DNA from 2 places in the Peribacillus sp. NJ4 genome. Region 1 is predicted to be linked to the other one. Evidence: a T-box and tRNA genes for the amino acid it is inferred to sense, from the RefSeq annotation. Region 1 holds a T-box; the other holds one or more tRNA genes.
The links. A T-box is a leader RNA that pairs with one kind of tRNA and senses whether it is charged. The one in region 1 lies ahead of glyQ (glycine--tRNA ligase subunit alpha), so its partner is inferred to be a tRNA-Gly.
Positions count from the first base shown of each region.

Region 2: it encodes a tRNA-Gly, which carries the amino acid that the T-box ahead of glyQ (glycine--tRNA ligase subunit alpha) is inferred to sense. The anticodon was not compared.

Region 1 is NZ_JAUCFQ010000001.1:1,895,177-1,899,392, forward strand. It holds gene cdd (cytidine deaminase) at 1-331, shown strand, start outside; gene era (GTPase Era) at 324-1,253, shown strand; gene QUF94_RS09500 (YqzL family protein) at 1,353-1,496, shown strand; gene recO (DNA repair protein RecO) at 1,530-2,282, shown strand; T-box leader at 2,341-2,517, shown strand; gene glyQ (glycine--tRNA ligase subunit alpha) at 2,618-3,514, shown strand; gene glyS (glycine--tRNA ligase subunit beta) at 3,501-4,216, shown strand, end outside.
Region 2 is NZ_JAUCFQ010000001.1:4,508,888-4,513,103, reverse strand. It holds gene QUF94_RS22460 (FUSC family protein) at 1-1,573, shown strand, start outside; gene QUF94_RS22455 (YbjN domain-containing protein) at 1,740-2,153, shown strand; tRNA gene QUF94_RS22450 (tRNA-Gly) at 2,338-2,411, shown strand; gene tsaA (tRNA (N6-threonylcarbamoyladenosine(37)-N6)-methyltransferase TrmO) at 2,841-3,311, shown strand; gene QUF94_RS22440 (B3/B4 domain-containing protein) at 3,535-4,203, opposite strand.

The DNA.
Region 1 (4,216 bases):
ATTTAAAGTGGGGGCAGCCCTTTTAACCGCTGATGGGAAGGTCTATCATGGTTGTAATATAGAAAATGCAGCATACAGCATGTGTAATTGTGCCGAAAGGACCGCTTTATTCAGCGCTTATGCCCATGACGATAAAAAATTCACTAAACTTGCAGTCGTGGCAGATACCGATGGTCCCGTTTCTCCATGCGGGGCGTGCAGGCAGGTTATTTCAGAACTGTGCGAACAGGATATGCCGGTTGTTTTGACCAACTTAAATGGGGATATAAAAGAACTAACAGTAAAGGAATTGCTTCCAGGAGCTTTTTCACCGGAGGATTTAAATGGATAAATTATTTGACGATACACAAGTAAAAGGTTACAAATCAGGTTTCATTTCGATTATTGGACGACCTAATGTTGGAAAAAGTACGTTTCTTAATCGTGTCATCGGTCAAAAGATCGCCATTATGAGTGATAAACCGCAAACAACAAGAAATAAGGTTCAGGGTGTACTAACACAAAACGATTCACAAATGATTTTCATTGATACACCCGGCATTCATAAACCAAAGCATAAGCTTGGTGACTTCATGATGAAAGTGGCAACGAATACATTGAAAGAAGTCGATTTGATTCTCTTCATGATCAATGCGACTGAAGGGTACGGACGCGGTGATGAGTTTATCATCGAAAAACTTCAATCCGTAAAAACGCCTGTTTTCCTGGTTGTAAACAAAATCGATGCGATGCATCCAGATGATTTACTTCCGATCATTGAGAAATACCAACAGCTTTACCCTTTTGCGGCAGTCGTTCCGATTTCTGCGCTTGAAGGAAATAACGTCGAGACATTGCTTGAACAAATCAAGGAACACTTGCCTGAAGGTCCCCAGTTTTATCCAGCTGATCAAGTGACCGATCACCCGGAACGTTTTATCATTTCCGAATTGGTCCGCGAGAAGGTGCTGCACCTGACACGTGAAGAAATTCCGCATTCAGTGGCTGTTGTCATCGATTCAATTAAAAAAATGGATAACAGCGATACAATTAATGTCATGGCGACGATCGTTGTCGAACGTGATTCACAAAAAGGCATTGTCATCGGAAAGCAAGGGAAGATGCTTAAAGAAGTCGGCAGCCGTGCCAGAGTGGACATCGAAAACTTATTGGGCTCGAAAGTTTTCTTGGAACTGTGGGTAAAGGTACAGAAGGATTGGCGTAACAAAGCCAGCCAGCTTCGTGATTATGGTTTCAATGAGAGCGAGTATTAATTAACAAAATTTACGCGTCATGAAAGTTTGGAAAACGGTCAAGCTAATCATATGGTCGGATATTCATATTGCTAGTTAAAAACGAAAGGTGGGCTTTATATGTTGGATTTTACCTGGGAATTATTTAGTGAAACAGGTAATGTGGACACCTATTTGCTGTTTAAGGAGATAGAAGTCGAGAGACAGGAAAGACACTTGGTATTGAATGATGAGCTAGCAGAAATTGATTTTCCTGTTTCATAGGTTAGTCTTGGCGAGCATGGGTGGTGTCTTGGTATGCTCCAAAAATGTGAGGGCATTGTCATAAGGCGAACTGCATATGGAGAAAATAACAAAATCATTACTATATATACCCGTGAGCTAGGAAAAATTGGCGTTATGGCCAGGGGAGCCAGTAAACCTAACAGCAGGCTTTCTGCCGTCACACAGCTTTTTTGCTCCGGGTATTTTCTTATAACCACATCAACTGGACTCGGAAGTCTTCAGCAAGGCGAAATGGTCGATTCACTCCGATTCATAAGGGAGGATCTTTTTGCCACTGCTTATGCCTCATATATTGTTGAATTGCTTGATAAAAGCGTCGAGGATAAGAAACCGAATCCATATTTGTATGAATTGCTTTCGCAAACCTTGCATTACATAAACGAGGAATATGACGCAGAGGTTTTGAAATTCATTTTTGAAATGAAGATGCTGCCCGTCAATGGGATTAACCCAGTGCTGAATCAGTGTGCCGTATGTGGTGAAACGGAAGGGGAATTCTCCTTTTCGCTTCGGGAAGCGGGCTTTATCTGTCACCGCTGTCTGGGGAAGGACCCTTATCATTATAAAATTTCACCTGCAGCCGTCAAATTGCTGCGGATCTTTTATTATTTCGATTTATCAAGGCTCGGAAACATTTCCGTCAAGCCTGAAACGAAAAAAGAACTGCAAAAAATCATCGATGCTTATTATGAGGAATATTCTGGTCTGCATTTGAAATCAAAAAAGTTCCTGAAACAGATTGATACGATGAAAGATATGTTTTAGGATCTGACCTATTGACATTCCATGCTAGTTTGTATAGAATTCTAATCATCAAAATAAGAAGATTGCGTTGATGGAAAAGAGTATCTGTCATTCTCCATAAAAAGCGAACCCGGGACGGTGGAAGCCGGGATATGGATTTACAGGGAAGGGCGTTTCCGGAGCATGTTGCTTTGAAAAGAGGCCGTTTTATAAACGGCAATTAGGGTGGAACCGCGGGTATACTCTCGTCCCTATGCATTTCGCATAGGGACGGGAGTTTTTTGTTTGCCAAAATGTGAATGGGTTCCGAGCCTTTAATTTTCAAAGAGCCGTTTTAAATAACCTGGAGGTGTACGATGAATATTCAAAATATGATTTTAACGTTACAAAAGCATTGGTCTGAACAAGGCTGTATATTAATGAATGCTTATGATGTCGAGAAAGGGGCAGGAACGATGAGCCCATACACGTTCCTGAGAGCCATTGGACCTGAGCCATGGAGCGTTGCTTACGTGGAGCCATCCCGCCGTCCGGCTGACGGTCGTTATGGTGAGAATCCTAATCGACTGTATCAGCATCATCAGTTCCAAGTGATCATGAAACCCTCGCCTGACAATATCCAAGAGTTATATTTGGATTCCCTGCGTGCATTAGGGATTAATCCGCTTGAGCATGATATTCGCTTTGTGGAGGATAATTGGGAAAACCCATCACTAGGGTGTGCTGGTCTTGGTTGGGAAGTTTGGCTAGATGGAATGGAAATTACGCAATTTACATATTTCCAACAAGTGGGCGGCCTTGAATGTAAACCGGTTTCCGTGGAAATTACATACGGGATCGAACGTCTCGCCTCTTACATTCAAGATAAGGAAAACGTATTTGACCTAGAATGGACAGAAGGATTCACAGTTCGGGATATATTTGGACAGCCGGAATACGAACATTCAAAATATACATTTGAAACCTCCGACCTTGATATGCTGTTTCAACTTTTCACGATGTATGAAAAGGAAGCGCATCGCCAAATGGAAGAAGGGCTTGTACATCCTGCATATGATTATGTTTTGAAATGTTCACATACATTCAACCTTTTGGATGCGAAAGGTGCCATCTCGGTGACAGAAAGAACTGGATATATTGCCCGGTGCCGTAACCTAGCGCGTAAGGTTGCCAAAACCTTCTATGAAGAGCGGGAAAAATTAGGCTTCCCGATTCTTAAAGTGAAAGGGGAGAATACAAATGAGCAAGCGTGATTTGTTATTGGAAATTGGATTGGAAGAGCTGCCTGCCCGTTTTGTGACAGCATCCATGAAACAGTTGTCAGATAAAGTGCAGCAATGGCTAACGGAAAAAGCGATTGATTTCGGAACGGTTGAAGCCTTTTCCACACCAAGACGTTTGGCCATATTGGTGAAAGACGTGGAAGAATCACAAAAGGATATCGAAGAAGAAGCAAAAGGACCGGCTAAGAAAATCGCTTTGGACAGCGAAGGCAACTGGTCTAAAGCCGCATTGGGATTCGTCAGGGGCCAAGGCATGACTTCAGAGGATATTTATTTTAAAGAACTCAAGGGTGTGGAATATGCCCATGTGAATAAATTCATAAAAGGACAGCAGACTGTTCAGCTTTTATCCGAGCTGCAGGAAATCATCAGTGGTATGACGTTCCCGAAAAATATGCGCTGGGCCAATCAAGAGCTCCGCTTCGTCCGTCCGATTAAATGGCTGATTGCCTTATTCGGGAATGACGTAGTGCCATTTAGCATCGCTGATGTGGAAACGGGCCGTGAAACAAAGGGACACCGTTTCTTGGGCGATAGCTCAATCATCGAGCAGCCGGATCAGTACGAAGAAACGTTAAAAGAACAATTTGTAATGGCGGATCCAGATAAACGCCGTCAAGTTATTTTAGATCAGATTAATGGGCTTGAGCAGGAAAAGGGCTGGATCATCCC
Region 2 (4,216 bases), 2.6 Mb from region 1:
ATTAAAGATTACCGGTCCTTCGGCGGTATTCTTCGTCTTGAGTTTTGCACTTGCGACAGGTATGCCAGTTGATCAAAGTTTGGCCCCGTTGCGTGGGGGCCTCGTTTTAATGGGTGGGGCACTATCTTGGATAATCTGTATGTTAGGCTGGTTTTTCAACCCTCATGGACCAGAATCGCTTGCGGTGGGAAAGGTGTACAGAGAATTGGGGGCATTCTTTGATTCCATGGGAACCGTGAAATTCAATAAAGCAAGACAGGGAACGGTAATGGCGATGAAACTCGCTGAAGATACACTGTTAGCCGGGTTTTCAAACAGGCGAAGTTCAGATGAGTTAAAGCGGTTGTTCTTATTGAATGAACATGCGAATGCCATATTCTTGGAGGCACTGGAAATTTCCTTGAACAAAAATATCGTACTGCCGCAAGAATTAGGTCAATCCGTTCATGCCCTGGCAGGTTCAATTGCATCTAAAACAAAGAATAAAAAAAAGATCCTTCAACCTGACCAAATGACTGAAGAGGTGGAAGAGTTATTCATGAAGATTTATAATGCAGATGCCATCATGAATGAACCCGTCAAGAAAATCGATCAAGCAGCAACCATCTCAAAGCCTTCTTTAAAAACCATTTTTCTTGGGGCGTTCGATAAGAATTCAATTGTCTTCCTCTCTTCCGTTCGATATGGAACAATCCTTACCATTGCTGCCATCATCGCCTATTCCGCCGATTTTAACCGTTCGTACTGGATTCCCTTATCCTGTGCGGCCGTTATGTCGGGTTCGACCATCATCGCCACATTCCATCGGGCGGTCCAAAGGACTTTCGGGACGGTCATCGGACTCCTGATAGCAAGTTTAATTCTAGCAGCCGTTCATAAAGAGTTCATCATCGTTCTGATCATTTTATGTTTGACATTCATTACAGAGCTTTTCATCGTTCGGAATTATGGATTGGCGGCGATGTTTTTTACCCCTTCAGCATTGATCATGGCCGAATATTCATCTCAAAGTTATGATTTCAGTTTTTTTGCGACTGTAAGGATAACCGATATCGTCGTTGGAAGCTTGATAGGTCTTATTGGGTCGCTGTTGCTCGGAAGTCGTTCGGCATCCAGTCTTCTCAATCATTTGATAGCCAAAACGATTCGAAGCCAGGGGCGGTTATTATTGATGGCGTTCTCTGAAAAAGATAATGACCTTGCAATTGATGAAAGCAGCGAAAGGAACAAAATGCAAACAAATATGGTGAATCTATTAACGGTCTACAATGCATCCCTTGGTGAGATATTCAAAAACAAGGCTAGACTGGAATCTCTTTGGCCCGTTATATTTTCGATAGAACAGATGGGCTATTATCTAAATGCCAGCTTGAAATCCTCTGAACGGCCAGTACTATCAGAGAGAAAGCTCGCTCAGTTGCTGTATGTTTTCGAAACTATGGCGATAGCGGCAGATAAAGGTAGATCACATACTAGTAAAGAAGTGCCTGAAATTGAAGGATATTCAAAAATCCGCCGGGAAATTTTGGACCTTCAAGAAGCGCTTCAGTTTTGCGGAGAAGCAACTGGCTAATCAATCTATTGATTCTAATAAGGGAGTTCATATTTGGCTCCCATTCATTTAACGAGTGATTTCTTCGCCTCTGTTAATAGGATGCAATTGGAATGTTTGTAAAAAAATCTGTAAAAATGCCAATTTTCATTATAAAATGTAAATACATAGAGAAAGGTGATGAACCATGTCAAACGTTGCTAAATTTCGTGATTTTTTAACTAGTGAGAAAATCTATATGAATGAGTTGAATGAAGATGGCACCACCTTTTTTAGAGCTGAGCAAAAGTTAAAGGACGGGTGGAAGGTCCTTTTAGTATTTGCATTCAATGAAGATGAAAATGTGGCGGACTTATTTTGCTTTAATGTCGCCGAGTTGAAGAATCCTGAAAAGAAACAGGATGTACATACACTGTTGAATGAATATAATGCTAATTTTAGGTATTCAAAGCTTTATGAAGAAAATGGGACGATTTCCATTAGGTATTCATACTCCATCGAGGGGGATATCGTACCGGATCTCGCGTTCAGGAAGTTAATCATGCTGCTTGAAACGGCACAGCAGGTTTATCCGCGGTTAATGGAAGTCATATGGTCATAATATAATATAGGATGAAAAAGTTCTCTGAATCAGGGGACTTTTTAACATCTTTACTAAAGTGAATGAATATATTATCGTTACAATCCATTAATTTAAATTTTTTTAAAAAGAACTATTGCATTTTTTCACATTAAACTATATAATTAATTTTGTTGGTAATTCGACAAAGTTCTACAAGGATTATGCGGGTGTAGTTTAGTGGTAAAACCTCAGCCTTCCAAGCTGATGATGAGGGTTCGATTCCCTTCACCCGCTCCAATACATACTCATAACGTAGGGTTTCGTTACCTGGAGAACGAAGCTTTGCGTTTAAATATTATAACTAGGATTCTACTGTTTACAGTGGAATTTTTTTATTGTCCAAAATTACCATCCAGGAGGGTGGCTATTTTGATGCATGCAGCCCACTCATGTTCAAACTGATTAACTACGGTAGTAGAATCAGTTTGAACAAGGGTGTGCTTTTTTTGTCCAAACAAACGTTTATTGTTGTGATTGCTTCTTTGAATAAAAGGTATTGGAGGAAATATTTGTAATGCGATTACCCAATCTTGTAATATTGATAATGAGAGTAAATATATTTCATGTTTTCGCGTAAATCCTGATCCTTTAATGGTTAGAGGAGAATTTCGGGAAGTTTGTTCAATGGATCCATTTTGAATTGTGAATATGGAGGGGGAAGCGAAAATGTCACTACTTTTAGAACCAATAGGTTTAATCCAAAATAATAGAGTTAATTTGGAAGATGATTATTGGGGAGAAGTAATTTCTGAGATAATTATGGATGAATCCAAATTCAAAGAAGATTGCCTGTTTGGATTAGAACAATTTTCACATATTGAAGTCATATTTTATATGAATAAAGTGGACCCAGACAAAATTCAGTTCAATGCCAGGCATCCAAGAAATCGAACTGATTGGCCAAAGGTAGGTATCTTTTCTCAAAGGGCCAAAGCAAGGCCAAATCAGCTTGGTGTATCCAGATGTGAATTGTTAAAAGTAGAGGGTCTAAAGATAACTGTGAGGGCTTTGGATGCCATTGATGGAACGCCAGTATTGGATATTAAACCTTATATGTCTGAATTTGGCCCGATTGGCCAAGTGAAACAACCCAATTGGTCAAAAGAGGTAATGAAAAACTATTATAGTAATGGTTAACAAAATGGTATGAAATTAATTTCAAGTAGTTGGCTTACATTAACTGTGTCCAAATCTAATCTTGCTATTTCAATCATTCTTATATGCTCTTCCATTCAGGAATCATGATACTCCTTTATCGGGGTGGACGAGAGGGTAAATAAAAGGATACTAGCTAGTTCCTTGGAAATTATGAAAAGACCCCTTCCGATTGTGGAAAGGGTTTATTTCCGTTCAATTTTGATTATCCTTCTACAATCGAGTAAGTCCCTTCACCACCGTGTATTTCAAGGAACATGTCCATCAAAGATTTCGTTAGCTGATGGGCTTCAGTGATTGGAGTCTTGGGTTGTAAATAAATGATTTGGATGGCCCTTTTCGTCTCTTCGGTGACTTTCGTTCGTTCTGAATCAACGTATGGACTTCCGAAAGCACCATCATGATCGGCTGATGTAATCATATTTTCCATGGAATTCAAGCGGCCGTTCAAACCGTCATAACCATCTGTTCCCTCGCCAATCTTAATCGAGATGTCACCCGCTAATTTATCCGCATCATAAATGCCGATAGGAACTTCATATAAAAGGGAGAAGAAGTTATTCAAATCGATGGCTGAATGGATGGGTGTCAAGTAATTCTGTTTTTTAACGCGGCGGTAAAGGGCTTCCACGGATGGGCGATACCGTGACGGGTTGGTTCCTGTGGTCTTGAAAATCTCTCGCCACTCTTTAATGCCGGAAAAGTCGGTCAACTCCTTTTCTTCAAGGTCGAAGAAAAGAGCCTCCTGAAATAATTGAAGTCTTCCTTTCACCATTTGCGGGGAGGGACCTACTTCGATGTTTTCATATGTAATGATCCCAACTTTGAATTCAGGGATTTTGCTGCTAAGATTAGCCGATATGGTAATTTCCAAGACGTTACACCTC